3 regions of the Agrobacterium sp. GW821-FHT02D03 genome follow, and region 1 is predicted to be linked to each of the others. Evidence: riboswitches for the same ligand, from Rfam matches in the RefSeq annotation. Region 1 holds a riboswitch; each other region holds the start of a gene.
What was found. A riboswitch is a leader RNA that binds a small molecule or an ion and turns the genes downstream of it on or off. The one in region 1 is predicted to bind thiamine pyrophosphate.
Positions count from the first base shown of each region.

Region 2: linked by a shared signal. The riboswitch ahead of AC07U5_RS17955 (hydroxyethylthiazole kinase) and the one ahead of thiC (phosphomethylpyrimidine synthase ThiC) in region 1 are both predicted to bind thiamine pyrophosphate.
Region 3: linked by a shared signal. The riboswitch ahead of thiB (thiamine ABC transporter substrate binding subunit) and the one ahead of thiC (phosphomethylpyrimidine synthase ThiC) in region 1 are both predicted to bind thiamine pyrophosphate.

Region 1 covers NZ_JBWKVN010000001.1:530,318-540,465, forward strand. Annotated here, with positions in the region: gene AC07U5_RS02400 (ABC transporter transmembrane domain-containing protein) at 1-739, opposite strand, end outside; gene AC07U5_RS02405 (glycosyl hydrolase 2 galactose-binding domain-containing protein) at 916-3,381, opposite strand; gene AC07U5_RS02410 (DUF1839 family protein) at 3,378-4,364, opposite strand; gene AC07U5_RS02415 (amino acid--[acyl-carrier-protein] ligase) at 4,381-5,292, opposite strand; gene AC07U5_RS02420 (acyl-CoA dehydrogenase family protein) at 5,297-6,478, opposite strand; gene AC07U5_RS02425 (acyl carrier protein) at 6,478-6,729, opposite strand; TPP riboswitch at 6,928-7,039, shown strand; gene thiC (phosphomethylpyrimidine synthase ThiC) at 7,146-8,969, shown strand; gene thiO (glycine oxidase ThiO) at 8,971-9,966, shown strand; gene thiS (sulfur carrier protein ThiS) at 9,935-10,132, shown strand; gene AC07U5_RS02445 (thiazole synthase) at 10,136-10,148, shown strand, end outside.
Region 2 covers NZ_JBWKVN010000002.1:988,507-998,654, reverse strand. Annotated here, with positions in the region: gene AC07U5_RS17975 (M24 family metallopeptidase) at 1-1,087, shown strand, start outside; gene telA (telomere resolvase TelA) at 1,177-2,514, shown strand; gene AC07U5_RS17965 (LysR family transcriptional regulator) at 2,730-3,701, shown strand; gene AC07U5_RS17960 (CHASE3 domain-containing protein) at 3,856-4,524, opposite strand; TPP riboswitch at 4,734-4,836, shown strand; gene AC07U5_RS17955 (hydroxyethylthiazole kinase) at 4,908-5,645, shown strand; gene thiE (thiamine phosphate synthase) at 5,632-6,291, shown strand; gene thiD (bifunctional hydroxymethylpyrimidine kinase/phosphomethylpyrimidine kinase) at 6,288-7,088, shown strand; gene AC07U5_RS17940 (Lrp/AsnC family transcriptional regulator) at 7,102-7,578, opposite strand; gene alr (alanine racemase) at 7,706-8,872, shown strand; gene AC07U5_RS17930 (D-amino acid dehydrogenase) at 8,880-10,136, shown strand.
Region 3 covers NZ_JBWKVN010000001.1:394,188-404,335, reverse strand. Annotated here, with positions in the region: gene ffh (signal recognition particle protein) at 1-594, opposite strand, end outside; gene AC07U5_RS01835 (MBL fold metallo-hydrolase) at 931-2,004, shown strand; gene AC07U5_RS01830 (M48 family metalloprotease) at 2,048-3,526, opposite strand; gene AC07U5_RS01825 (thiamine ABC transporter ATP-binding protein) at 3,835-4,551, opposite strand; gene thiP (thiamine/thiamine pyrophosphate ABC transporter permease ThiP) at 4,548-6,173, opposite strand; gene thiB (thiamine ABC transporter substrate binding subunit) at 6,193-7,206, opposite strand; TPP riboswitch at 7,245-7,352, opposite strand; gene AC07U5_RS01810 (VOC family protein) at 7,403-7,795, opposite strand; gene AC07U5_RS01805 (ABC-F family ATP-binding cassette domain-containing protein) at 7,860-9,686, opposite strand; gene AC07U5_RS01800 (thiamine diphosphokinase) at 9,691-10,148, opposite strand, start outside.

The DNA of each region.
Region 1 (10,148 bases):
TCGATGTGTCATAGGCATGGATCGTGCCGATGCCATCGACCATTTCGCCGATGCGACCGGCAAGCTCGCGCGCGGTCAGCTGTCTCTGACGGCCAAGATCGATCAGGCGGCGGCGCATTTTCGGGATGATGCCGACCTGGATGGCGGCCATGAAGGCGGCAATCATGCCGAGCCAGAAATTCTGCACCAGAATGAAGAAGAGCGCCGACAGTGCCTGGCCGCCAAGCAGCGCCGGCTGGACGAAGGCGTCACCGGTAAAGCCGCCGAGCGGCTCCACCTCGTCCTTGATCATGCTGGAGATTTCCGCGCCCTTGACGCGCTTGAAATGCGTGGGCGGAAAGCGCAGGACCCGGTCGATCAACTGGAAGCGGATGCGGCGCAGCAGCCGCTCGCCCAGCCGGCCCTTGTAGGTGTTGATGTAATATTTGAAGAGGCCGTTGACGATGACGAGCGCCAGGAAGGTGAGGCTGAGCCCCATCAGCGTCGCCATGCGGTTCAGCTCGATGCCCGGAAACAGCGTGACGGTGCCGTAATAGGGTATACTCAGCGTCAGATGCATGAACAGCTGGGTGGCGTTGGCGCCTTCGAAGCCATCGCCCTGGATCGGGCCGTTGACGATCTGCTTGGGCAGATCGAAGGCCAGGAAGTAGGGGATCATCGACAGCGCCACGATCAGCAGAATGAAAAGCTGCTGATTCCTGGTGTGCGTCCAGATGTAACGCGTCAGACTTTTTTCCATCGAGGACTTCTATGCCGTGCCGGATAAAGTGGAAGGTAATGGATGTTCATGCGCGCGTCAAAGCGGCTCCGGAGGGGTAAGGGAGCGCTTAAACGGGTAAGGGATATGGTGGTTCACCTACCAGTGAAACAAGTCGCTTCACTACAACATTGGCCGGAAAACCGAAACATTTTTTATCAATACCGAAAATGCTGACGTTGCCCAAGCGACCGGATCTCGCCATGGGGCTCGGCGGGTGCATTCTCGCCTGCGATCAGCTCGATGGTCCTGGCCTCTCCAGGCGCCAGATGAAACCAGTCATCGGCCGGGCGGAAACCTTCGGCGCTGACCGTGATCGACTGCGCGAACCGGTCCGTGCTCACCGTCATGAACCAGCGGCCGTCCTTCTGCTCGGTCGTCGCCGTCAGCGTCGCAGGATGCATGGCGGCGGCGCGGCCGCGCGGAAAATGGAAGGCGTCGGCAATCAGCTCTCCTGTCACGGCGTCCTTCAGGCTGGCGACGGTCACATCATGGGCAGGCGGGCCAAATCGATAGGCATAGGTGGTATCGAAAAAGGCGCCGAAACAATCCGTGGCGGCAAGGCTTGCTTTGGATCGCGACGCAAGTTCGAGCTGCTTCTGGCCTCGAACGACAGGCTGCAGGCCATCACGCAGGCAGGTAAGTTCGACAATGAGGCTGCGCGTTTCAGCCGTTTCGTTGACGAGATGGACGGCAAGCCCGTTGGTGCCTTCGTCCGTCAGGATCAACTGCACAGGGCGAAAGGCGCGTTTCAGCCCATACCAGGCCGACTTCGGCTCGCCGGTCGAATCGATCACGCCCCAGCCGGCACCGGGCACGAGGTCTTGAAGGGTCAGCACCATGGCGCCCTGGCAGGAGGAGCCGTTGCGCCGCCATTCGCCATAGGTCGTTTCCATCACCTCGGCAACTGCGGCACGCGAAAGGTCGAGATAGCGCTCGCCATCCTCGCGCCGTGTCCGCGACGGGTCGAGACCATAGAGGATATTCAGATAATGATCGCGCACATCCTCGAAATCCCAGGAGGCGCCGCGATCGCGCGGCACGCGGGATTTCCACACCGGATGATGAACGGCGGGAACGGGCAGGTGCCGATCAAGCGTCTTCTGCTGCGGCACATTGGCGAAGGCGAGGCACTCGCCGGCAAAGCGCACATCGGCGCGCCGGGCATCGTCCAGCGGGCGGCAATAGGCGCCCACGCCGTAGTAGTGGCCGACCTTCTCGTCGGTGAAGAAGGGCTGCGCGCCGCCGAAGGGTGAGTTCGGGACATAGGCGATGTCGGAGCGACGCGCTTTGATGAAGCGCGGCAATATCTCCTCGGTCAGCGGACCTTTCCAGAAGCTCTCGCCGAGGCCCAGCATCGCGCCCTGCTGGTACATTTCGCTGCCCCCGCAGATGACGGTCAGCGAGGGAGAGAGCGCCGCATTCGCCAGAAGGTCCGCCGTTTCCTTCTCGATATGGGCGACAAAGCCTTCATCTTTCGCCGGGTAATCGAAATTGGCGAGCATCATGTCCTGCCAGACCATCAGGCCGAGTTCATCGCAAAGGCTAAAAAAGTCTCTGGTCTCATAGGCCATGGTTCCGCCAATGCGGATCATGTTCATGCCCGCCTCTGCGGCAAGGTGCAGCCAGGGTGCGTAATCCTCTTTGGCGCCGGGAAGCCGGACGATATCGGCGTTGGACCAGACGGCACCCCGGCAGAAGATGGCGACGCCATTGATCGTCAGACCAAAGCCTTTCCCATCCGCACCGTGATCGATCTCGATGCGGCGGAAGCCGGTTTTGCCCAGCGTGTGCGTCTTGCCGTCGATGCGAAGGTGAACCTCGTGCAGCGTCGGCGTGCCACGGGTGGCGGGCCACCAGGGCTCTATGGCCGGAAGCCGCAGCTCGGCTGAGAAGAGAGCGTCTGAAACGGACTCAAGCGTCTGCCAGCGACCCCCACAACCGATCTCGATAACGGACGAGGACCGCGCTTCAACGCTGACACGGAGGATGCCAACGCCATCTTCTGTCAATTCGGTGGCGAAGGAGGTGAGGTCGAAATCCGCGTCGCCGTCACGCACCAGCCGGATCGGTCGCCATGGTCCTGCGGCGTGGATCTCCGGGCACCAGCCGGGCATGTAGCCCAACGCCGTCGTGCGGATCAGCCGAAGCGCCTGCGTCGACATCATCTGCGGACGCCAGCGGGCGCGGGGGCCGGTCTTTTCCAGATGGGGTTTCAGGGCGCGAAAGCAGATCGCCAGCTCATCCGTGCCGGAAAGCGTGACGCCAACCTCAAGCGCCTCGAACATGCTAGATGCGTGCGCGATAGGCTCGTCGTTCAGATAGATGTCGGCGATGGTCGCAAGGCCATCGAAATGCAGCGTCGCGCTTTGCAGGGCAGCGGTTTCGAGCGTCAGTCGGTACCAGGCATCGAGATGGTTGAGCGGTTGTGGGTCGAAGCGGTCGAAGCTACCAGCCTTCTCCAGCGCCTCGGCGACGGTGCCGGGAACCGGTGCTGCAAGGCTTTCCGAATTTGCCGGGATGTCGGATGGGCGCTCATAGGCACTGGCTTGCGTCAATGTCAGCGTCCAACCCTCCGTCAGCCACTGGCCGGAGAGGGCGTCATGTCGAAAGCTCGCGCTCACGCGGCCTCGCTGGCGGTGTCGAGATGGGAATTGAGCTTCGCCATCAGCGCGTCCCAGGCGTCAGCCGCGGGATTAAGAGCGGTGGCGAGCGGCTCGAATTTGCGACGCGCCACGGCGCGTGCCAGCTGGAACTGCACCGTCTTTGCCACTTCGGCGATCTTCAGCGCCTCGGCGGCTGCGTCATCGAAAGCCTGTGGTCCGGCAAGCCATTGCAGGTGGCTGGCGGCGAGTTCGAAATTGGCGCCGAGCTGGCGTAGTGTGTTGAAGGCGTATTTGTGGAAGAAGCCGAAGGGCCGGTCGGCAACCTTTTCCACCTGTGCCGGGAAGACCTGCGAGAATGCCCGGATGGGATTGTCCGCCGGTCGTCTGGAAAAATGCTGAACCAGCAGGCGCTTTGCAACTGCGCGGCGGCGTTCTTCGGGGACTGGCTTTTCCGGAAACTTGGCGAATTCCGCATAGGGCAGGAAGGGCGGTTCGCCCTCTTTCAAGTGGTGCTGGAACACGCCGGCATAGTCTTCGCCTTCCAGCGCGAAGTAGCCGGCATTGTGGAAATAGTCGAGCTTGAGACTGGCGCGATCGATGCGGTTGATGGCAATCGTCGTCTTGCCGTGATCGTTTCGGTAGCCGACCCCATGGGTATCCGGCAGGTAGAAGCTGTCCACCTCGATCAGGGAAATGCGGCCGCGCTTCAGCTGCGTTTCGATATGGGTTTCGACATCGTCGAAGATCGCAAGCTCGGTCGAGCGGATGCCATAGAGCGCTTCGAGGTCTTCGAGCGGCATCTTGAAGAAGGTGAAGTGGTCGCCCTCGAAGTCCTGCGTCAGGGTAAAGCCGAACATGGCTTCGGGCGGCAGGCCGCACGAGGCCACAAGCTCGATCCACAAATCGACAAAGCAATTGGTTTCCGGCCACATCCTGTCGGATGCGTGGAGCAGGTGAGGGACATGGCTCTCAGGGCTCAGGGCCGCAAAAATTGCCGTCATGCGTACCTCTTAGGCCTCAGTTCCAAAGCGTGTCGCGAACCGACTGCGGCCATTGATCGACATCCAGCCCGTGCTTGGCAAGGAGGGCGAGCGCCAGTCGCTCCAGGCCGAAGCCGACGCAGGCGGTGTGGGCGACAGAGCCGTCTGCGAGATTGAGACCCCATTTCGCGCCGAAGGCATCCTGGTGGTAGTTGAAGCTCATGCAGGCGGTCAGGTTGGCCGTCGACGTGACCGGGATCAGCAGTTCGAACTTCAGGTTCTGGTCGCGCTGGTTGTTGGCCAGCATACGGCCTGCGCGTCCGAAGAAGGGATCGTTGGCGATATCGAGCTTCACGTCGAGGCCGATGCCTTCCATCATTGCCACGCCGCGATCCATCCACAGCTGGCGGAAATCGGTGACGTCGCTTTCGGTGCCCATGCGGACATATTCGCGCATGCGGAAGAGCTGCTGGCGCGCCGGGTCCTTGGAAGGCTCATGGCGGAAGCAGTAGGACTGGATGTCGTAGAGACCGCCGCCATCGGGCAGATTGCCGCGCTTGGCGATGGTCGGATAGAGCGGATAGCAGGCGGCCGGTGTGAGCACGATATCGGTGATCTTCTGGTCTTTTGCCCAGTCGTCGCCGCCCTCATCCATTGTCTTCAACAGGTTGACGTGGTCGAGCTCGCAGCCGCAGAAGGAATGGACGGTACCGGCGAGCTGCGGGAAGCTCTTCATGTAGCCGCTTTTTTCGAAATAGGCGCGGTTGATGCCGGGTGGAAAGCGGATCGCTTCGGCCTTATCGCCGGCACCCACTTTGCTGACCAGGCTTTCGAGGCCGGTGATCACGTCTTCGAACTGACCGCTTCGGCCATAGAGCCCGTCGACGCCGGTATCGATGAGCAAACCCTTGTCGAAGAGCCTGTCGAGGAAAGATGTTTGTGCGTCCATGGTCCTACCTCAGAAGGCTCGTATCCTGCTTTTGAACCAGCAGGAGATTGGCGGAATTGCTCAGGATTCTGTCATTAGAAATCATCAGCCGGGCAGAATGCGCGTCACGCAGATGGCGGCCAAGGCTATAGGGCGTGCCGTTCTTGTAGCCCATGATGCCGCAGATCAGCATGGCATGGTCGATGATTTCCAGAATGGTCTCGGACGAGCAGATCTTGACGTTGTTCATGGCAATGGCAAAGCCCATCGACATCAGCTTGTCCGGGTCGGCTCTGGTCTCGTCATAGGCCTTGATGCCGGCAATCACGTTGGACTTGACGATCTGCAGCTTGTTCGACACTTCGGCCAGTCGCAGTGCGCCGGGCGGTGCTGATCCTGGCGATTTGCGGGCGGCGGCGCGTACGAAGCTTTGCGCCCGCGCTACCGCGTCGGACGCGATGCCGTACCACACGCCGCTCCACAGAAGATGCGAGGTGGCGAGCATGGATTGCGCTGCAATTTCGGCAAAAGGCTTGGGGAAAATCTGTTCGGCCGGCGCCTCGCCCTTGAACAGGAAACCGTCGGAGCAGGTGCCGCGCATGCCAAGCGTATCCCAGACATGGGTGCGCTCCAGGCTATACTGGTCCTTCAAAAACACCGTCATCACCTGATCGGAGGGAGCGGCATCCTTGTTGCTGCGCGAGGTGATGAGAATGGCATCGGCTTCGCTGCCATAGGAAATGACGGTCGCGTCCTTTTCCAGGCGGCAGATGTCACCATCCACTTCGATGGCGCAGATGGAATTGCGAAGATTGCCGCCAATGCCGCCTTCGGTGGTGGCGGAGGCCAGCAGCAATTGTTCGTTTGCCAGGCGGCGCATGAAGGCGCTGTGCCATTGGCTTTCTTCGCCGTGCTCCACCAGGCTCGAGGCCTTGATGTGGTGCATGGCGTAGATCATTGCGGTGGCCGAACAGGCCTGGCCGAGAATGGAGCAGATATCGGCAAGCTCCAGCATGGTGGCGCCTTCGCCGCCCATGTGAACCGGAACCTGGATGCCGAGCAGCTTTTCCTCGCGAAGCGCGTCGACGGCCTCTTTCGGGAAGCGGCCTTCGGTATCCACCGCATCGGCATGTTTTGCGGCAATTGCCGCCACCCGCGCCGCCCGGGCGCTCAGTGCTTCACGGTGAGGCGCGACGGCGAGGTTCATCAGGCAGCCTCTTTCCCGTCGAGAATGGCTTTGACCGTGGTTTCGATGGCGGCGATGCTGGCAAAGGATTTGCGGTTCAGCATGCTGTCGGGAAACTCGATGTCGAAGGCCTCTTCCAGGCCCAGCATCAGCTGCACGGAGGCGAAGGAGGACAGGCCCGCGGCATAAAGATCGGCATCGTCGGCAAGCGTGTCGACGGAAACGGGAAGCTGACCGAATTTTGCCAGCACGTCACGGATAGTAGAATTCATCCCAAGTATCTCCCTTTAACTGGAGGCATTATCGCGTAACTTCTGAGTTACATTTAAAAACATAACATTGTCATAAGTGGTGCGGTTAATTTCCGGTGACATTGCTTGGCGCCCAACGCAATTGTGGTTTCACCACCGCCCTCTTTTGGCGCAACCAGCTGCCAGCTTGACAATCGGCGCCATGAGGTTTTTGATTGCGGCATTCACCAGGGGGGTCCCGGCAAGGGGCTGAGATACTGCTAGAGCGCGCAGTGACCCGTTGAACCTGATCCAGTTCATACTGGCGTAGGGACGGTGCAAACGCGGGCATTCTGGCAGAACCGGCTTAACGCCGGGGAACCGTCATCTTTCCTATCCCGCGCTTTTCGTCTTCATGCTCGAACTGGGTCTCCACTGTTTTGCTTTGGAGCCTCACGATGAACATTGCCGCTAAAAATCTTACCCCAACCGTTACCACCGGTCCGTTGCCCGCCTCCACCAAGGTGCACAAGCCGGGCGTTCTTCACCCGCATATCCGCGTGCCGATGCGCGAAATTGCGGTCCATCCCACCGCCGGCGAGCCGCCGGTGACCGTCTATGATGCCTCCGGTCCCTATACCGATCCGACACATCTTGTGAACATCGATGCCGGTCTGCCGCGTCATCGCCAGGAATGGGTTCTGGCGCGTGGCGATGTCGAAGCCTATGAGGGCCGGCATGTGAAGCCGGAAGACAATGGCTTTGCCACCGGCGAGCGACTGACGCCGGAATTTCCCGTGCGCAACCAGCCGCTGCGCGCCAAGGCGGGCAAAGCCGTCACCCAGCTGGCCTATGCGCGGGCGGGCATCATCACGCCGGAGATGGAGTATATCGCCATCCGCGAAAACCTCGGACGCGAGGCGGCGCAGGAGAAGCTTGTGCGCGATGGCGAAAGCTTCGGCGCGCATATTCCAGATCATGTGACGCCGGAATTCGTCCGCCAGGAAGTGGCTTCTGGTCGCGCCATCATCCCCTCCAACATCAACCATCCGGAAGCCGAGCCGATGATCATCGGGCGGAATTTTCTGGTGAAGATCAACGCCAATATCGGCAATTCCGCCGTCACCTCCTCCATGGCGGAAGAGGTGGAGAAGATGGTCTGGGCCACGCGCTGGGGTGCCGATACGGTGATGGATCTCTCCACCGGGCGCAACATTCACAATATCCGCGAATGGATCATCCGCAATTCGCCGGTGCCGATCGGCACGGTGCCGCTTTACCAGGCGCTGGAGAAGGTCAACGGCATTGCCGAGGATCTGACCTGGGAGGTGTTTCGCGATACGCTGATCGAGCAGGCCGAGCAGGGCGTGGATTATTTCACCATCCATGCCGGCGTCCGCCTGCATTACATTCCGTTGACCGTCAATCGCGTCACCGGCATCGTCTCGCGCGGCGGGTCGATCATGGCCAAGTGGTGTCTGCATCACCACAAGGAAAGCTTCCTCTACGAGCATTTCGACGAGATCTGCGACATTTGTCGCGCCTACGACGTGTCGTTTTCACTGGGGGATGGCCTGCGCCCGGGCTCGATTGCCGACGCCAACGATGCCGCGCAATTTGCCGAGCTGGAGACGCTGGGCGAGTTGACGCAGATCGCCTGGGCCAAGGATTGCCAGGTGATGATCGAAGGCCCCGGCCATGTGCCGATGCACAAGATCAAGGAAAACATGGACAAGCAGTTGAAGACCTGCGGCGAGGCGCCCTTCTACACGCTTGGACCGCTGACGACCGATATCGCACCCGGTTACGACCACATCACGTCGGGCATCGGTGCGGCGATGATCGGCTGGTTCGGCACGGCGATGCTCTGCTATGTCACGCCGAAGGAGCATCTGGGCCTGCCCGATCGCAACGACGTGAAGGTCGGGGTCATCACCTACAAGATCGCGGCGCACGCCGCCGATCTCGCCAAGGGGCATCCGGCGGCGCAGTTGCGGGACGATGCGTTGTCTCGCGCCCGCTTCGAATTCCGTTGGGAAGACCAGTTCAACCTGTCGCTCGATCCGGAAACGGCACGCTCCTATCACGATGAGACGCTGCCGAAGGAAGCGCACAAGGTCGCGCATTTCTGCTCCATGTGCGGGCCGAAATTCTGCTCCATGCGCATTTCCCATGATATCCGCGCCGAAGCCCAGAAGGAGGGGCTGGAGGCGATGGCGGAAAAATTCCGTCAGGGTGGCGATCTCTACATGCCGCTGGAAAAGCCCGTGGCCGGTGAATGAGATGCGCATCCTGATCAAAGGCGCAGGCGTTGCCGGTCTGACGGCTGCTCTTGAGCTGACGCGGCGCGGATGTGCGGTGACGGTGTTCGATACCGCGCCGCAGATCGGCCACGGCGCATCCTGGTTTGCCGGCGGCATGCTGGCGCCCTGGTGCGAAAGGGAGAGCGCCGAGCAGGCGGTGCTCGATCTCGGCCAAACTGCACTCGACTGGTGGGAGGAGGCCGCACCCGGCCTCGTCACACGCCATGGCACCCTGGTGGTCGCACCCGCACGGGACAAGGCGGAACTCACCCGCTTTGCCTCCCGCACCAGCGGCTACCGGCTGGTGGATGAGGATGAGATTGCAGCACTCGAGCCGGACCTTGCCGGGCGTTTTCGCCATGGGCTGTTCTTCGAGGGCGAGGGCCATCTTGACCCGAGACTGGCGATGGCGGCGCTGCACCAGCGTCTTGTGGCAAGCGGCGTCGCCTTCCATCTGGGCGGAGGGCCACCCGATGAAGGCGGCTTCGATCGCATCGTCGATTGCACCGGCCATGCGCGGGTCGGATCGCTCTCAGGACTTCGGGGCGTGCGCGGTGAAATGCTCTATCTCGCCACGCATGAGGTTTCGCTGTCGCGCCCGGTACGGCTCCTCCATCCGCGCATTCCGCTCTACATCGTCCCGCGTGAGCCGGGGCGCTTCATGGTGGGCGCGACGATGATCGAGACGGAGGAGGCGGGGCCGATTTCTGCCCGCTCGATGATGGAGTTCCTGAACGCCGCTTACGCGCTGCATCCGTCCTTTGGCGAGGCGCAGATCATCGAAACCGGAACCGGCATCAGGCCTGCCTTTCCTGACAATCTTCCGCGCATCGTTGAGGATGGCAAGAGGCTCTCAATCAATGGCGCGCACCGGCACGGCTTCCTGCTTTCGCCAGCCATGGCGCGGCAGGCTGCCGACATTTTAGACCACAAGGAGGTATCCCATGCGGATTCACGTCAACGGCGAAGTGCATGATCTTTCCGCCACCACGCTGTCTGAACTGCTCTCGGCGCTCGATTACGAGGGCGACTGGCTAGCCACAGCCGTCAATGGCGATCTCGTGCATGCGCAGGATCGCCCGCAGTTTCACTTAAAGGATTCCGACCGGATCGAAATCCTTTCCCCGATGCAGGGAGGATGAACCATGTTTCGATTGT
Region 2 (10,148 bases), on a different contig from region 1:
TCAGCGCTTGCGGGTGAAGATGGGCGAGCAAGGCTTCAGCGCCGTGCTTCTCGGCTCGACGGAAAGTCTGCGCTATTTCACAGGCCTTGTCTGGCACCAGAGCGAGCGGCTGCTTGGCGCGGTGATCACCCTGGATGCTCTTCATTACATCGTGCCAGGCTTCGAACAGAGCCGTGTCGACACACTTCCCCATATCGAGGGAGAGGTTCATTTGTGGCAGGAGGAGGAAAGCCCTTCGGCCCTCGTCGCAAGCCTTGCAGGCTCATCCGGCATGATCGCTCTGGACGACGCCCTACCCCTCTTCATCTATCACAGCCTTGCCGCCAAGGTCGGGCCTGATCGTCTGGTCGATAGCGGCCCAGTGATCCGCGGCCTTCGGCTTCTCAAATCCAGCGCTGAAATTGCCATCATCGACTATGCGATGAACCTGACGCTGGACGTGCACAAGCGTGCCCATGCCATGATGAAGCCAGGCGTACTGGCGTCCGATGTCGTCCGCTTCATCGACGAGCAGCACCGCGAGCTGGGCGGAGAGGGTGGCTCTTCCTTCTGCATCGTCTCCTTTGGCGAGGCGACATCGCTGCCCCATGGCGCCGACGGGGAGCAGACTTTGCAGGCAGGCGACGTCATTCTGGTCGATACAGGAACGCGGATCGACGGCTATCACTCCGACCTGACGCGCACCTATGTGATGGACGAGCCAAGCGCTGATTTTGCTCGCGCCTGGGCTATCGAGCGCGAGGCACAGCAGGCGGTGTTCGATGCCGCACAGCTTGGGGCGCCCTGCGAAAATCTCGATGCGGCAGCCCGCGCGGTCATGGCTCGGCATGGGCTCGGACCGGATTACGCTCTTCCCGGACTGCCGCACAGGGCGGGCCATGGTCTTGGACTGGAAATCCACGAAGGACCTTACATCGTGCGCGGCAACACGCAGCCGCTCGTGGCCGGCATGTGCTTCTCCAACGAACCCATGCTGGTCTATCCGCAAAAATTCGGCATCCGTCTTGAGGATCACATCCACATGGCCGCCGATGGCCCACGCTGGTTCACACAGCCTGCCGACTCGCCCGTCCACCCTTTCGGTTAAATTCAGAAACCCCGCCCCTGTCGCCCCTACATTAGCCCTTGCGTAAAATTTATATATTTTCTATCCCAAGAGAACTTGAGGAGGAATCGATGTCCGTCGCGGAAAAAAGAAAAACAAAAACGCCCATTCTGGCCGATCGCATCGCCGACTTCGTTGAGAAGATCAAGACAACGCGCAAGGACGACGGCAGCTTCGACACGAAAGCAATCGGACGTCTTTGGGACGACGAGGTCCGTTTCCATTTCGAAAACGGCAGAACCGCCAAGACGCTTGAGCTTTACATCGTTAAGTACCGCTATGCGCTGAAAGACGCCTTCGGGCCGAAGACGACACCGCTTGCCATCTGCAACATGAAAAAACTGCGCGAGCGTCTCGATACCTACATAGCGCGAGGCGATTACCCGCAAAGCGGGGTGGCGATGTCGATCGTGGAGAAGATCGAAAGAGCGGAGCACAATACGGCGGGCCGCAAACCCCGTTTCCTGCTGCGCGTTTCGGACTTCATCTCCGCCATCAATGGCGTCAGCACCAAGGGAGAGATGCAGGCGCTGTGGGACCGGGAAATGGACGCCATGACCGGCAGAACGCAGGCGACGGTCATCTCCTACATCACGAAATATCGCAATGCCATTCGCGAGGCATTTGGCGAGCAGCATCCCATGCTGCGCATCGCCGCTGGCACGCCGCAGCTCTACGATGACGCGCGCAAAGCCAAAATGGCGAAGATCGCCACCAAGCACGGCTCGCTGATCACCTTCGCACATTATTCCGAGGTGATGCGACGCTGCCGGCGCTTCCTTCACTCTGAGGACCCTTTGACGATCGGCATCGGCCTGATCGGCACCACCGGTCGGCGCCCCTTCGAAGTCTTCACCCAGGCCGAGTTCACGCCAGCGCCCTATGGCAATGGCGTCTCCAAATGGAGCGTGCTGTTCAACGGGCAGGCGAAGACGAAGCAGGGCGAAGGGACGAAATACGGCATCACCTATGAAATTCCGGTTCTGGAGCAAGCCAAGATCGTGCTCGAGGCCTATCGACGCCTGAGAAACAGCAGCGATGGCAAGCTCTGGCTCGGCATGAACGTGGACGAGTTTTCCACCGATGCGAGACTGCCGCTGCGCGATGCAATAATCGCGAAATTCGAGGACATCTGGCCGAAGGAAGAGCCGCCGAAGCCCTATGGGCTACGGCACCTCTATGCCGAAATCGCTTATCGCAACTTCGCGCCCGCCAATGTCACGAAGAACAGCTATTTCGCCGCCATCCTCGGCCATAACAACAATGATCTGGAAACGTCGCTCTCCTACATGACCTATGCTTTTCCTGAGGACGAGCATGAATCGAAAGCGCGGGCGGAGCGTGTGGCGGATCGCACGATACGGCAGATGATCACCGTCAATCAGATCCCCGGCATGGCAGGCGAGTAGGCCGCAATACGCCGTTTTGACTATGACGGCCTCGCGTATAAAGCGCCGTGCACACTATTGGATGCACAAGGACACTTTACCTTTGAATCTACGCATTGTGTTGTAGCACGCGAGGTTGTGGGACTATTGTCCTTGCCACTTATAGCGTCATGACCTACCACTTGAAGAGCGCTTGCTGAGGGACGCTCAAGCGGGTTTGTCTTGTTGGGCCAATCATGATCGACAGCTATCTCGATACAAGGCAGTTGGAAGCCTTCGTGGCGGTGATCTCGATTGGCAGTATGACGGGAGCCGCCAAGGCGCTTGGAAAAGCCCAGCCTGTCATCAGCCGGCTGATCCAGGATCTTGAAAAAGACATCGGATTTACGCTTCTTCATCGCAATGGCCCGAGGATTTTTCCGACGGCACAGGGCATCGCCTTTTTCTCCAAGGTCGAGCTTCTGCTGGGCGGTCTGCGCACCATCAGCGAAAACTGCAGACATATCGAAACGGCAGCAGGCCGCGCGATGGAGATCACGGCGGTGCCAGAACTTGCGGCAAGCCTTGCACCCCTGGCGCTCGCGCGACTGCCGGAGCCGCTCTTTCCGAATGAGGTGCATATTCGCAGTACAAGCTGCGAGAACGTCATCGCCGCGGTGCTGGCCCGTACTGCCGATATTGGTTTGGTCACCCTGCCGGTCGATCAGGCCGGGCTGGAAACGCACTGGATCGGCGAGGTTTCTCACGTCGCCGTTCTAAGGCACGACGATCCGCTTGTTCATGCCGGACTTCTCACCTCAAAGCACCTTGCCGGCCGAAGCGTCATCGCACCCGCGCGCCCTCATCCGCTACGCGTCGAACTGGAACAAGCCATGGGTGCCGAAAGCGTCGAGACCGGCGGCATCCTCAACAGCAATTCCGCCCATACGTCCATCGCCATGGCACGGGCGGGCCTGGGAATTGCGATCGTGGAATCCACGTCCATCCGAGCGCTTCCCATCAAAGACATCGCCGTGCTGCCTCTTTCTTTCCACATACCGTTCCGATGGGAGGTCGTCACAGCGCCGGGTCATTCGCTTCGCACGAACGTGCTTCAACTTATCGACGCGTTGGAGCAAGCAGCCATCGCCTTGCCGGACTTCCGCAAGCTGGACGCTACTACACAGCACCGGCTCGAAAAATTGGAACCGGCCGTCGAAGAAGCATGAGGCATCGGTTCGAAAAGGGAGACGCGTTCTTTGTAAGTCGAATAGGAGCGCTTCGCGATCTTTCAGATGTGCTCTTGCGCTTTACGGTCCTGTTGTTCGCATGTCGTCGTCGGAACACCGCTGCGCAGTTCTGCTTAGACCATGCTTTGGCGGCTCATGACCGGATCAGACGATACCGGCGAGCTAGGTACATCTCGACGCCAGCACGTGTGAGGAACGAAGCCAGGCCCACGATGATCGCCACAACCCTGATGCGGAATTCATCGGCCTCGACCTCGGCGTGCCGGGTGTCCAGCAATGTATGCTCGGTGACGGTGATCTCGCCGATGATATCGCGGATGCGGTCCATCGTTCCGACAGCCATGTAGCCAATTTCGTTCGTGCGGGCGGCATCGGCACCGACGTCATCATAGAGCGATATTGAGTGCTTCAGCTCTTCAAGTTTCTTCTCGATCAATGCGTCGAGCGCTTTGACGCGGGCAACCTGCCCGGAATTGTCCGATATCCTGGTCATCAAATCGTTCTGAAGCAGGTGAAGGCGCTCCATCGCCTTCTCATACGGCGCGAGATAGCGCTTGTCGCCGCTGACGAGATAGCCCCTCTGTCCCGTTTCGGCATCATCAAGCGCGATCAAGACGTCCTTGGTGGTATCGATCGCTTCATAGGTATGGACCACCATATCGTAGTGGTCGCTTAAAAGGTCATGCGTCCATGAGGTGGCAAGGATACCGGCAGCCAGGACGACCCCGACCGGTATCGATCGCAGCAGTGTCGGGAATGTCAGATACTTGTGGCGCAGCGACGTCAAAGACCAGTCAGACATTTACGGGATCATCCAAGCAAGCGCAGTTCAACGTCGTTATATCCGTCCGACGGCAAAAGCGCGAACAGGTTGGCATACACCGTGCCAGGCAGTTCAACGCAACAACAATCAGGAAGTTCAAAGCCGTTCGCCGAATTCGATTGCAGCCATGTGACTTGAACTGGTCTGTCAAACGCCTTGACACGAGGTTCTATTTCTCATTTAGAGTCAGGCATTCCGAGGGGAGCATCGAACGATGCTGAGATGGTGGTGAGCCGGACCCTTGAACCTGATCCGGTTCATACCGGCGTAGGAACGGAACAGTCGCCGTCAGGCACAGCTTTCTTTTCCATGCGTCATGCTTATCCGGGTCCGCAAACCGCGTGTCTGGAGATGAACGGCTGATGGCAAGCTTTCCCACCGCAGAAAAAGCGGCAGACCTTCTGGCTCTCGTGCGGGAGCGACGACCGCGTGTCCACTGCCTGATGAATACGGTGGTGCAGAAGTTTACCGCTGACGGCATCACCGCAATCGGCGGCATTCCCTCAATGACATCGTCGGAAGAGGAAATCGAAAGCTTCGTGACGAAGACGGATGCGCTGACGATCAACCTCGGGACGCTGGACGAAGCGCGCCGCAAGGTCATCCGCATCGCCGTCGCTATTGCCAATCGCCAGGGCAAACCCTGGATCGTTGATCCGGTCCATTGCGACTACTCCCCTTCACGGCTAGAATTCGCCCATGAATTGAGCCGGCTGCACCCCTCGATCACACGTGGGAACGCGGCAGAAATGGCGGTTATCGGCGACGTCGGTGGTGCATTGCGCATTCAGACGGGAGCGGTGGATCGCTTGAGTAATGTCGACCGCAAGGTCCGGATCGTCAACGGCCATGCCCTGATGGCAAAGGTGACGGGAACCGGATGCCTTTCCGGCGGTATCATTGCCGCCTTCATGGCCGTCGAGCCGGATGCGATGCTGGCTGCAGCATCGGCTCTGACTGTTACCGGCGTTTCCGCAGAGATCGCGGCCAGACATGCCAGCGGGCCAGGATCGTTCGAAGTCGCCTTTCTGGACGCCCTCTTCAACCTGAAGAGCGAAGACATACTCTCCCATGCGAGGATCGAACATGACGAAGATTGATTACCGGCTGAATGCCATTGTCGACGCCTCTCTCAGCGATATCGCGCCGCTTGCCGAGCTTGCAGCTCTGGCAGCACATAACGGTGCAACGATCATCCAATATCGCGACAAGACGGCCTCCACATGCCAGATGATCGACCAGGCGAGAACCATCGTTGAAGCCCTTAAGGGCACCGGCGTGCCGCTGGTGATCAACGACCGGGTCGATGTCGCGATGGCAACCGGCGCGGATGGCGTGCATCTCGGCGCGGACGATATGGACGGGGACACGGCAAGGCGGCTTCTCGGCCCAGATGCAATCATTGGGCTCACCGTCAAATCCATGGCTGATGCCCGACACGTCGCGCAAGCGCCGGCCGATTATGCCTGCATTGGCGGGGTGTTCGAAACCACCTCCAAGGTCAATCCGGATACGCCTGTGGGCCTTGCAGGGCTAAAGCAAATCAGGACATACCTGCGCAATGAGCGACCTGACCTGCCGGTTGGCGCGATTGCCGGCATCACGCTGGAGCGCGTTCCTGACGTGATTGCAGCAGGTGCCAATGGGGTGGCGCTGATCTCCGCCCTATTCCGCACGGACGATATAGCAACGACAGCCAAGGCGTTTCGCAATGCCGTGGATGACGCGATAGGAGCACGCCCATGACCGCCATTGCGTTGACCATCGCCGGTTCCGATAGTGGCGGCGGTGCCGGCATCCAGGCCGACCTCAAGACATTCTCCGCTCTTGGTGTCTATGGTGCGAGCGTCATCACCGCCATCACCGCACAGAACACCAAGGGCGTGACCGCGGTTGAAGATATTTCCGCCACGATCATTGCTGCGCAGATGGATGCGGTGTTTTCCGACCTCGATATCAAGGCGATCAAGATCGGCATGGTCTCGCGTATCGACACGATACGAACGATCGCCGAGAGACTGCGCAGCCAGCCCCAACCGGTCATCCTTGATCCGGTGATGGTAGCGACCTCCGGTGACAGGCTGCTTCAGGAGGAAGCAATCGAAACGCTTCGAAGCGAATTGCTGCCACAGGCAACGCTTGCCACGCCGAACCTTCCTGAGGCGGCACTGCTGACCGGAACCGGCATCGCCACCGATCGTGCCGCGATGCTGAAACAGGCCGAGATGATCCTGGCGCTTGGTGCGAAGGCTGTGCTGATCAAGGGCGGCCACGGTACCGGATCAAAGAGCGCCGATCTTCTGATGGACGGCGAGACAATTCAAGAATTTTCCATGCCGCGCATCGAGACGAAGAACGACCATGGCACCGGCTGCACGCTTGCGGCAGCGATTGCGGCCCATTTGGCGCTCGGCCTACCGCTGACGGATGCCGTCGGCCTGTCCAAGGACTATCTCCAGGGTGCACTGGCCGCAGGCCGCGACCTGAAGGTCGGTCATGGTCACGGGCCGGTTCATCATTTTTACCGCTGGTGGGCGCCCTGAGGAGCCTTGCCGATCAAGATTTGCGCTCCGTCGCACGCGGCTTGGGGGCGGCGAGCGCATTGCGGATGGCGAAGCTCGAATGGATGCGTGAGACGCCCGGAAGCTTGGAGAGAATATCCTTGTGGACCCGCTCGAAATCGCCCGCCGTTTCCACTTCGACGCGGAGAAAATAATCCGAGCCGCCGGTCATGAGATAGCATTCTCGCACCTCCGGATAGCGTCGCACGGCATTTTCAAAGCGATTGAGAAAATCCTCCGTCTGCCGGTCGAGGGTGATCTGGACGATGACCGAAATCACCTCTCCACCGGCAGCACTTCCGGTGATGGCCGTATAGCCGCGAATGACGCCTTCCCTCTCCAGAATATCCACGCGACGCAAACAAGCGGACGGCGATAACCCCACCTCAGCGGCAAGCTTGGCATTGCTGATGCGGGCATTCAGCCGAAGCAGGCGGATGATATGACGATCGGTAGCGTCGAGAGCAGACATGATTTCATTCCGATTGATCGCATGAAATTGCAAGAAAAACGAATTTATCGAATTTTCTTCGCCTTACCCTGCTTAAATTCAAGGATCATTGCAATACTCTGTTGCCAAAAGAACAAGGGGAACGACAATGGACATGACCCTCCAGCAGCAGAAAGCTCAAGGTGGCGCAAGCGGCTATCTGACGATCGATCTTGCAGCCCTTCGTGACAACTATCTGACGCTTGCCTCCAAGGCGCCGCATGCGCTGACAAGTGCCGTGGTGAAGGCAGATGCCTATGGTCTTGGTGCCGATATCGTCGCGCCCGTCCTCTACGATGCGGGATGCCGGCACTTCTTTGTCGCTCATATTGATGAGGCGCTGTCTCTTCGTCTGCACATCGCGCCCGATGCGAAAATCTTCGTTCTCAATGGCCTCCAGCCCGGAAACGAAACCTCCTGCTCTGCGCTGAATATCATTCCGGTGCTCAACTCGCTGGAGCAGGTCGCCCAATGGTCGGCGCAAGCCGCCGTCCTTGGCAAGACTCTGCCCGCTGCCCTGCAAGTCGACACTGGCATGTCGCGGCTAGGACTGGCGCCTTACGAGGTGGAAAGGCTGTTGGCGACACCAGCCATGCTCAAAGGCATCGATCTTGCCTGCATCATGAGCCATCTCGCCTGCGCCGACGAGCCGGATCATGAGGCCAATGCGCTGCAGCTTAACGTTATGCGCAAAACCACCGAGCAGTTTCCCGGTGTGCCGGTCTGCTTTGCCAATTCCGGCGGCATCTTTCTCGGCACGGACTACCATAACGCCCTGATGCGACCGGGTATCGCGCTTTATGGGGGCGCGCCATCGGCAGTTCATCCCAATCCGATGAAGCCGGTCGTCGGCTTGAGCGTTGCCGTGGTTCAAACTCGTACAGTGCCGGCTGAAAGCTTCGTCGGCTACGGTGCCTCGCTGCGCACCAAAGCCGATACCCGTCTGGCAACGATTGCCGCAGGCTACGCCGATGGGCTGCCGCGCGCGCTGAGCAGCCGAGGTGCCGCTTATTTCAACGGCGTTCGGCTTCCTATTGCCGGGCGCGTTTCGATGGACAGCATCACGCTCGATATCTCCGCCCTTCCCGAAGGCACGCTCACCCACGGCAGCCTCGTCGAAATCATCGGCCCGAACCAGCCGCTCGAGGCAATTGCCGAGGATGCAGTCACGATCGCCTATGAAATACTGACGCGGCTGGGCCAGCGCTATCGCCGTCGCTATATTTATCCGGAAAAGCAGGCTGCCGCTTCTTCCACTATTGCTCGAAACCTGTGAGGCCAGCATGAACATTACCATTCTTGGAGCCGGCGTCATTGGCGTCACCTCAGCCTGGTACCTCGCCAAGGCCGGACATTCCGTGACCGTGATCGACCGCCAGCCGGCAGCGGCACTGGAAACCAGCTTCGCCAATGCCGGCGAAGTATCGCCGGGCTATTCCTCGCCCTGGGCAGCACCCGGCATTCCGATGAAGGCGCTGAAGTGGCTCTTCATGGAGCACGCGCCGCTGATCATTCGCCCCACCGCAGATCCCGCTGCCTGGCGCTGGATGATCCAGATGCTGAGCAACTGCACGGCTGCGCGCTACAACGTCAACAAGAGCCGCATGGTACGTATCGCCGAGTATAGCCGCGACTGCCTGATGGCGCTTCGTGACGAGACCGGCATTCAGTACGATCAGCGCATGCAGGGGACGCTGGAAGTCTTCCGCACCCAGAAGCAGTTCGATGGTATCGGCAAGGACGTCGAGGTTCTCAAAGCCGGTGGCGTGCCTTACGAGATTCTTGATCGTAACGCCTGCGTTGCAGTAGAGCCGGGTCTTTCCTCCGCGCGGGACAAGATCGTCGGTGGCCTGCGGCTGCCGGGCGATGAGACGGGCGACTGCTTCATGTTCACCTCGGAGCTGGTGAAACTGGCGGAGCAGGCTGGCGTCAAGTTCATCTACGACACCGGCATCATGCGCCCTATCGTCGAAGGCAACCGCCTCAAGGCCGTTGAGACGAGCAAGGGCCTGATCGAAGCGGATGTTTTTGTTGGCGCGCTTGGTAGCTACACGCCGCATTTTCTCAAGCATCTCGGTCTCGACCTGCCGGTTTATCCGGTCAAGGGCTACTCGATCACCGTGCCGATCGTCGATGCGGCCAAGGCGCCGATCTCCACGGTCATGGATGAGGCGCACAAGGTGGCGATTACCCGCCTCGGCGACCGCATCCGCGTGGGCGGCATGGCGGAAATTGCCGGCTTCAACAAGGATCTGCCCGCCAAACGCCAGGCGACCTTGAGACATTCGGTGGAAGACCTGTTCGGTGGTGCCGGTGATCAATCCCAGGCGAAATTCTGGTGCGGACTGCGGCCGATGACGCCGGATGGCACGCCGGTGATTGGCGCGACGCGCTACGCGAACCTTTACCTGAACACCGGACACGGAACGCTCGGCTGGACTATGGCCTGTGGCTCGGCGCGGGTGTTGGCGGATCTGGTGTCGGGCAACAAGCCGGACATCGATACCGCCGACCTCGGAATCAGCCGCTACGCGGCATAACACAACGGCCGT
Region 3 (10,148 bases), 140 kb from region 1:
GTCGATGTGGGTACGACCGGCGGTATCGAGGATCACGACATCATGGCCGCCAAGCTTGGCCGCCTGGACCGCGCGCGAGGCGATATCGGTCGGCGACTGGCCGGCAACGATCGGCAGCGTGTCGATGCCGGTCTGCACGCCGAGCTGGCGCAGCTGTTCCTGGGCGGCGGGGCGGCGCGTGTCGAGAGATGCCATCAGCACCTTCTTCTTCTCGCGATCCGTCAGACGCTTGGCAATCTTGCCGGTGGTGGTGGTCTTACCCGAACCCTGCAGACCCACCATCATGATGACGACGGGTGCCGGCGCATGCAGATCGACCGAAACACCTTCCGAACCCAGCATTTCGACTAGCTCGTCATGGACGATCTTGACGACCATCTGGCCGGGCTTGATGGATTTCAGGACAGAAGCGCCAACCGCCTTTTCACGCACCTTTTCGGTGAAGGTACGAACGACTTCCAGCGCCACGTCCGCTTCCAGAAGCGCACGGCGAACCTCACGCAGCGCTGCGGAAACATCGGCTTCCGAAAGCGAGCCACGGCCGGTCAGTCCATTCAAAATGGAGCCAAGGCGGTCCTGGAGGTTTTCAAACATCGTTTCATCCTTCTTCGTTTCGGTTTCCCGAAACGTCGGTGCTTTTGCCGGCAAAAACAAGACGCCCGGAAATGGGCAAAGCCAAAAAGCACCCGAGGGCGCGTCGCGCTGTCGGGTGTTGACCTCCGGGATCTCTTTATACCTTGACGGGTCCCGGTCGGTGGCTTGGAGTCTTGAAACTGCCAGCTGATGCGGCGGGATAAACAGGAAATGCGCGCCAAAGTCAAGGCAAGTCCGCAGTTTTGGCCGAAGCGCCGTCAATTTGTCGACTTCGAGGCGCTTCTTCTACGGGTCAGACGCTTGTTGTTTACCGGTGCACTTCCTATAGCTAATATTATGAACCGTCGAAACTTCTTTCGCCTCTCCGCCATTGGTGGCCTGCTGCTTGCAAGCGGCGGCATTTTTGCCAGCCGTTCCTATGCCAGCGCTTATTATAAGGGCCCTGCCTCCGATCATTTTGACGGCACGCGGTTCTTCAATCCCAATGGGGAGCAGCCGAATGGTTTTAGCGACCTGATGAAATGGCGCTTCAACGGCCAGAGAGCTCAGTGGCCGGAGAACTATCCAAGCCCCTATCCGACCGCGAAACCAGACGCCCGCGTCGAAGGAAAAGATCTGCGCGTCACCTTTGTTGGCCACGCCTCGTTCCTCATTCAGACGGCGGGGCTGAATATTCTGGTCGATCCGGTCTGGTCGGAGCGCACAAGTCCGTTCAGCTTTGTGGGACCAAAGCGCGTCAATCCGCCCGGCATCCGCTTCGAGGACCTGCCGCCGATCGATCTCGTTCTCGTCACCCATAACCACTACGACCATCTCGATCTCGAAACGCTGCATCGGCTGCATGTCGAGCACAAGCCGCTTTTCGTCACGCCGCTTGGCAATGACGCGATCATCCGCACCAAGGTGCAGGCTGCGAAGATTTCGGTCGGAGACTGGGGCGATGCGATTGCCGTCAGCCCCGACGTCAAAGTCCATTTCGAGCCCTGCCACCACTGGTCGGCACGCGGGTTGAACGACAGGCGCATGGCGCTCTGGGCCGCCTTCGTCATCGAGACGCCCGGCGGCAAGATCTACCATATCGGCGACACCGGCTTTCACAGTGGGCTGAACTACCACGCTGCCGCCAAGAAACATGGCAGCTTCCGCCTCGCCAACCTGCCCTTCGGCGCCTATGAGCCGCGCTGGTTCATGAAGGGCCAGCACCAAAATCCGGCGGAGGCGGTGGAAGGCATGAAGATTTGCAACGCCGCTTATGCCTGCGGCCACCATTGGGGCACGGTGCAACTGACCGATGAAGCGATCGACGCACCGATCATCGCGCTCGAAGCGGCCCTGAAGGATCAAAACGTCGCGCGTGAAAACTTTCGCCCGATGCGTCCTGGCGAAGTGTTCGACGTTCCGATGGTTTGAACGGAAGTGGGTAAATGAGGGGCGTTGTCGGACAGCGCCCTGCTTATTCCGAAATGATCTTGACCCGCTGCCCCGGCTCGATCGCGGCGGTGGTGCTCAGCGCATTTAAGACGCGGAAGAGTTCCAGCTTGCGATCGGTGCCCATCATCCGTGCGGCAAGCGAAGCGACCGTTTCGCCCGGCTTAACGGTAACGACGCGCACGCGAAGCGGCTTCAGCGCGGAGATTTCCGCAGGCGTCATCTTGCGGAAGCTGGAGCGCAGGAGGTTCGCGACCGTCTCCAACTGCGCGCTGCCCTTCGGCACGGCGGTGAGGAAACGGAAAATCTGATCGCCGACACGAATGACGGTGACATCGAAATCCCACTTGTCGGCGCTGGCGCGCGCCGTTGCAGCCGGCAGGCCGTTCACCTGTATTTCCCGCACCGTGTCCGGCAACAGGCCGGCCACCCAGCCGCTGGTCAGGTAGTTGGGCAGGCTGGTCTGCTTCGGATCGGCAACGCCATCGAAGCGGATTGCCATATCACCGGGGCCGGTTGCCAGAACCGCCTCGACCTTGTTGTCGATCTGGAACCCTTCCGGCACATCGAAACGAATGCCGAGATTTCCATGCAAGAAGGTGTTGCCACGGACATAACCCTCCTGCGGGCTGTCGCCATAAAGCAGCCCATCGATGCCGGTGAGGAACCAGTCGCGGCCCTTGTCGCCGACTTGGCCTTCCTGGCCGAAGGCACGCGCATGGCGCTTGGCCAGTTCGATACGCTGCGGCGTATTCGGGTGGCTCGATAGAAAGTCGAGGCTCTGATCGCTATCGGGATCGGCCGAGGTAAAGCGCGCATAGGCCGCCATGGAATCGAGGAAGCGTGGCGAGGCGTAAGGATCGTAGCCCGCCTCACCCAGCATCCGCACGCCGATTACGTCCGCCTGCAATTCCTGCTGGCGCGAAAAGGCCGCAAGACGAAGCTTGCCGCGCGCGAGCGCCTGTTTTCCGGCGAGATCGCTGGACAAAACCTCCGCCACGACGCGGCTGGCAATCACTTCCGCTTCTTCGCGGCGTTGACGCTCGATGCCGTGATTGGCTGTGACGTGGCCCATTTCGTGCGACAGTACCGCCGCCACTTCCGAGGCATCGTTGGCAAGCGCCAGAAGACCGCGCGTCACATAGAGATAGCCGCCTGGCAGCGCGAAAGCGTTGATGGCCGGTGAGTTCAGAATGGTGATACGATAGGACTGCTGCGGATTTTCCGACACCGCCGTCAGCGCGCCGGTGATGCGGGCAACCAGACGCTCGGTCTTCTCGTCGTGATATTCGCCGCCATAGCTCGCGACGATGCGCGGATGCTCACGCGCACCCATCTGTGCGCGCGGATCGTTCTTCTGCACCTCTTCCACCGTCTGCGGATTGTCGGAAGGCTTCAGCGAGGACTGATAGGCAGGGCTGAACAGCGACTGGCATGAAGACAGCATCAATGCCGCAGCCCCGAGGCTTATGATGCCTCGCCGCGATATCGACCGCTTTTCCATATCGTGACCGGAGCGGCCATTTACGGCCTTCACACGCGTCATCATCCTGCCAGTCCGCTCCAAACGTTCCTGATCATCCGTTATATGCAGACCAGAATATCAGCTTAAACCCCACAGGCACCAGAATGCCTGAACATCCAAAACGATCCCAAAAACGATCTATGCTGCGGAAAGACCCTGACAAAAGACGTTCTCTATATATGTCTCAAATAGTTGAGCCTGATTGGCAAGTGCAAAAAATACGCACCTTCACTGTCTATTTGCAGGATTGACATTGCGCCGCGTCCAAATTGTGGCACGGTCCCGCACTACTTCTGGAGGAAGGCTCCGACCTCGGGAATGTCTGTGGCGGAAAAGAAGGCCTCCGTCGCACCCTGAAACAGGATCTTGCCATCCGACAGAAACACCACCGCGTCTGCAAGACGGCGAATGTCGTCCGGGTGATGGGAGACGAGGAGAACCGTGTTGCCGTTTTCCGATTGCAGCTCTTTCAACAGCCCCGCCATTCCGGCGCGCAAGCCGGGATCAAGCGCTGCAAAGGGTTCGTCCAACAGCATGACGGCGCGCTGACGAACCAGTGCGCGCGCAAGTGCTGCACGCTGGCGTTCACCACCGGACATGCTGGAGGGCAGCCGCTTTTCGAAATGTGCAAGCCCGACCCGTTCAAGAGCTGACGCAATTTTTGCCTTGTCGTCCTGTGTCAGGCGGAGCGACGGGCTGATCCCGAGGCCGATATTTGTGGCGATATCGAGATGGGCGAAGAGGTTGTTGTCCTGGAAGATCAGCGAGATCGGCCTTGCCGCCGGATCGCGTCCACCCATGTCGTCAGACCCGATCAGCACGCGACCACCTGTCGGCCTTTCAAAACCTGCGACGAGGTTGAGAAGCGTCGACTTGCCCGAACCGGAAGGACCAACAACCGCGGTCACCTTCGCTTCCTTGACGGACGTGTCGAAGAAGAAGTGCTGCTGTCCAAGCTGCAGCGAGACCTGTTCCAGCGTAACCTTTGCCCGATCGCTTTTCATGCTGCTGCTTTCGCTCTCTCGGATTGGCGCGACACGCCACCTGCTGCAAGGATGAGGCAAATGACGCCGAGGATGAAGGCATAGCCCGCCGCATCATTGGTGCGGTAGCTGCCCATATTACTGTAGACGAGCCACGGCAAGGTGACGAAGCGTTCCGAGCCGAAGAGAGCAACTGCTCCGAGATCGCCAAGCGACAGTGCCATGGCAAAGGAAAAGGCCATGGCGAAGGCTCTCCACAGGACGGGAAGATCGATCAGGCGAAAGCGGGAAAAGCCCGTGAGCCCGAGGCTGGCAACCAGTCTGCCGGTTCTTGCCTGATGAGTGGCAAAGGCGGGTTCGAGAACGCGCATGGCAAAGGGCAAGGCCATCAGCATGTTGATGAGCGCCACGAGGAATGGCGCGAAGACGGACACATCACCAAAGGGGCGCAACAGCAGAAACCAGCCACTGCCCAGCACGACGGGTGGCACCAGAAGCACCATCGAAGCGCCGCCGCCCAAAGTCGCCGCAAGAAGCCTTGCACCCCACGCCGGTGCATTGTTGTCCGCAACCACCTGGCGCGCCCGGATGAGCGCCACGGAGACGAGAACAGAGAGCGTGGCCGAGAAAAGCGCGATCGACAGACTGGTGATGGCCGCACGTCGAAATATCTCGGCGCTCAAAAGACGCCACAGATCGGCAGTCAATCCGTAGGCCGCGACGGCAACGAGGGGCAACCCGACCAGCAGCATCGCAAGAACAATGACAAGCCCATCCCAAAGACGCGCCAATGGGCGAGCGGCATCGAAACGACGAACCCTCTCGCCCTGCGTCTGACCCTCCGCTTCCACGCCCGGCAGAAACGAGAGCAGCACCAGAAGCAGGCCGGTCATCACAATCTGCATCAGCGACAGGGCAATGGCACGTGGCGGATCGAAATCGAAGCGGAGCGCCTGATAGATCGCGACCTCGATGGTCGTCGCAGCCGGACCGCCGCCCAGCAGCAGGACAAGCGTGAAGCTCGTGGCGCAGAGCATGAAGATCAGGCCCGCCACACCCGGCACGAGCCTCCGTACCACCGGCCATTCGATGAAGAGGAACGTGGAGAGGGAATTCATACCGAGCACGGCACTCATGCGCCAATATTCGCCGGGCATTCTTTCCAGCCCCGCCAGGAAGAAGCGCACGGCAAGCGGCAGGTTGAAGAAGACATGGGCAATGAGAATGCCGGATAGGCCATAGATGCTGAAAGGCTGTTCCACGCCCGCAGAGAGAAGTGCTGCATTGAGCAGCCCTTGCCTGCCCCAGATGGCAATCAGCCCAAGCGCGCCGACGATCACCGGCAGACCCATCGGCACCGCCATCAAACGGATAATCCAGACACGGCCAGGAAAATCCCGCTGGCGTGCCAGCGCCAGTGCGACCGGTAGGCCGAGCGTCACCGAAAGGACGGTGGAGAGTATCGCCTGCCAGAGCGTGAAGCGGAGAATGCGCAGCGTGTAGGTATCGAAGAGGGCGTTCGACGCCGCCTGTGTATCGAAGGAAAGCAGCGCTGCGACCGCAAGCCCGATGAAGAGCAACACGGCGGTGAAGGCCGCCATGCCACTGATCAGGAACCGTCTTCTGTCGCTGCGCGCAATCACGGGCGGGGTCCGCGTGAGATTACTTCACGCTCATCGCGGTCAGCCACTCATCAATCCAGGCCTTGCGGTTCTTCGCCACCTCTTCCGGCGACATCAGGAACGTCTTTGTCGGCTGGACCAGCTTGTTGAAGGCATCCGGCAGCGGCTGCGACGTGGTGGTGACCGGCATCATCCAGTTGTTTTCCGGAATGGCATCCTGGAAGCCAGGCGTCAGGATGAAGGAAAGGAACGTCTTGCCAAGCTCCTTCTCCGGTGCGTTCTTCAACAGACCGGCGACTTCGATCTGAATGTAATGGCCTTCCTCGAAGCTTGCGGCCTGATAGCGCTCGCTGTGTTCGGCCACCATGTGATAGGCGGGCGACGTGGTATACGAAAGCACCATCGGCACTTCGCCCTTGGTGAAGAGGCCGTAGGACTCCGACCAGCCCGGCGTAACCGTCAGCACGCGATCCTTGAGCTTTGCCCAGGCTTCCGGCGCCTTGTCGCCATAGACCGACTTGACCCAGAGCAGCAGGCCAAGACCCGGCGTCGACGTCCGCGGATCCTGAATGGCGATCTTCTGCGACGGGTCGCCCTCGACCAGTTCCTTCAGGCTTTTTGGCGGGTTCTTCAGCGTCTGGGTGTCATAGACGACGGCAAAGTGGCCGTAATCATAGGGAACGAAGACATCGTCCTTGAAGCCGCCCGGCACCTTTGCCGCGGAGGCGTCGATGCCCGATGCTTCGAAGAGCCCGGTTTCCTTGGCTTCGGCAATGAGGTTGGTATCGAGGCCGACCACGACATCCGCCTTGGAGCTGGCACCTTCCAGCTTCAGGCGATTGAGCAGCGCCACACCATCGGCAACGCCGACGAAATTGACGGTGCAATCACAGGTCTTCTCGAACGCCGCCTTCACCTTGGGACCGGGACCCCATTCGGAAACGAAGCTTTCATAGGTGTAGACGGTGAGAACCTTTTTATCTTGCGCAGCACCAAGGCTCGGCAGGAGGAAGGATGCGGCGACGAGGCCGGACAGCAGAAAACGACGATACATCAGACACCTTCTCGAATGGGTTACGGGAATAGGCGTCTGGATGGAAGCCGTCTAATCCCTCCGCCGGTGTTAACCGGATCAGGTTCTTCGGGTTGGCCAAAGCCTCTCAGCCTTGTCTTTTCGACAAAGCACCCCGTTAGAGCGAGAAAAGATGTAATGACACAATCGGTTATTGGCAAGACGTGACGCCGCGCGCCTATGCCTGCTCCGTCATGTAAACCAGTTCCCAGACATGGCCATCGGGGTCCTGAAAGCTTGCGGCATACATGAAGCCGTGATCCTGCACCGGCTTCCACTCTCGCCCACCGCAAGACAGCGCTGTCTTCAGCATGCTGTCGATCTCCTCGCGGCTGGACGCCGAAAGGCAGGTCAGCACCTCCGTGCCGCGATTGGCATCGGCGATCTCGCCATTGATGAAATCGCGGAAGCGTTCTTCCTGAAGCAGCATGACGAAGATGTTCTTTTCGACGATCATGCACAGCGTTCGCTCATCGGAATATTCCGGATTGAAGCTGAAGCCGAGCGCGGTGAAGAAGGCTTTCGATGTCTCGATATTCTTCACCGGCAGATTGACGAAGATCATGCGCATGGTGGGGCTCCTCCGTTTTGGATAGAGAACCGCATATTTCACGACCTGTCAAAGATGGTTTGGACTAGCCTTCCATCTCTTCGCGCAGCATCTCAAGCTCAAGCCATTCTTCCTCCATGGCCTCCAGCTTCTCGCGAAGCTTCGCCATTTCGTCTGCCAGCTTGTTGAAAGCAGCCGGGTCCTTGGCGAAGAGCTGCGGATCGGCCATGCGCTCTTCGCGCTTGGCGATCTCGTCCTGCAGCTTTTCCATTTCTTTCGGCAGGTTTTCCAGCGCAAACTTCTGCTTGAAGGAGAGTTTGCCCTTGGCCTTGGAAGGCTCGGCACTGGTCGCTGCGCTTGCAGAGGCCTTCGCCTTTTCCTGCTTTTCGGAACGCTTCTTGTCTTCGGCCGCGCCCTTGCGCTGCGCCATCATGTCGGAATAGCCGCCAGCATATTCGATCCAGCGGCCATCCGGCGCATCCGGGTTGGCGGGCGCGATGGTCGACGTGACCGTGCGATCGAGGAAGTCACGGTCATGGCTGACGAGAATGACGGTGCCGGAAAAGCCAGCGACGATTTCCTGAAGCAGATCCAGGGTCTCGATATCGAGATCGTTCGTCGGCTCATCAAGGATGAGAAGGTTGGTCGGTCTTGCCAGGATTCGCGCCAGAATGAGACGCGCGCGCTCACCACCAGACAGATTGCGGATCGGCGTGCGGGCCTGTTCCGGCTGGAACAGAAAGTCCTTCATATAGCCGGTCACATGCTTCTGCTCGCCATTGACCAGCAGGCTCTCGCCCCGGCCATCGGTCAGGTAATGCGCCAGCGTATCGTTAGGATTGAGGTCCTCGCGCTTCTGATCGAGTGTCGCGATTTCCAGATTGGTGCCGAGTTTCACCGTGCCGCTGTCGGGCGCCAACTCACCGGTCAGCATCTTGAGAAGCGTGGTCTTGCCTGCACCATTCGGCCCGACGAGACCGATGCAATCGCCGCGATGCACACGCAGCGAAAAGGGCGCGATGATGGTGCGATCGCCATAGGACTTGGTGATGGCCTCGGCCTCGATCACCAGCTTGCCGGATTCGCGCGCCTCCACGGCCGTTGCCTGCACGGAGCCCTGCGGACCCTTGTGGCCGCGATAAGCCGCACGCATGTCACGCAATTCTCCCACGCGGCGCATGTTGCGCTTGCGGCGTGCCGTCACGCCATAGCGCATCCAGTGCTCTTCGCGCTCGATCGCCTTGCCGAGCTTGTGCTGCTCCAGTTCTTCCTCTTCCAGCACCTTGTCGCGCCATTCCTCGAAGTAGCCAAAGCCACGGCTGAGACGACGCGACTGGCCGCGATCGAGCCAGACGGTGGCGGTCGAAACCTTCTCCAGGAAGCGACGGTCGTGCGAGATGAGCACAAGCGCGCTTCGCGTCTGCTGCAATTCGCTTTCCAGCCATTCGATGGTCGGAAGATCCAGATGGTTGGTCGGCTCGTCCAGCATCAGGATGTCCGGCTCAGGCGCCATGACGCGGGCAAGTGCCGCACGACGCGCTTCGCCACCGGAAAGGCTCGATGGATTTTCCTGGCCGGTCAGACCCAGATGTTCCAGCAGATAGCTGACCCGATAGGGATCGTCGCCGGGTCCAAGACCGGATTCGGCATAGGCCTGCACGGTGTCATAGGCGCCAAAATCCGGCGCCTGCTCCAGGTAGCGGATTGTCGCGGAGGGATGACGAAAGACCTCGCCGGACTGCGCTTCGACAAGACCGGCGGCGATCTTCATCAGCGTCGATTTGCCCGACCCGTTTCGACCGACGAGGCAGATACGATCGCCCGGCTCCACCTGCAGGTTGGCGCCATCCAGAAGTGGCGTCACGCCAAATGTCAGCTTGATATCGTCGAGTTTCAGAATGGGGGGTGCCAAGGCATCAGGCTCCGGTCAGATCGTAGGGACGGGCAAGCACGATCGCCTTGCCGCTTTTGAGGCGAAGGCGAATTTCGCCCTCAGCCACGTTGGACATAGTGCGCGACGAGCCGAAGGCAAGCGCAAAATCATTGAGGGGATAACGGGCATTCTCGATATCGAGGCCCGAAAGGGCAGTAAAACCGGCAACCGAAAACAGCGAGCCGCGCGGCAGATCGAGCGCCAACGCGCCGGCAAGCAGCGGATAAGCTTCTTCCTCACCAGACGTCAGCACCACCTCAAACCCGCGTTCGGCCAGCGCCACAGCATAGAGCAAATGAAACTGCGCATGGTCGGAACGTTCGCCGGCAAGCGCGCCGACCAGCGTCAGAAGCTTCGCGCCACGCGCCAAAGCCTCGGAAACGGCGATCTCGCCATCCGTTTCGCCCTTGGCAGCGGGAAAGGGCTGTTGCGGCACATCCG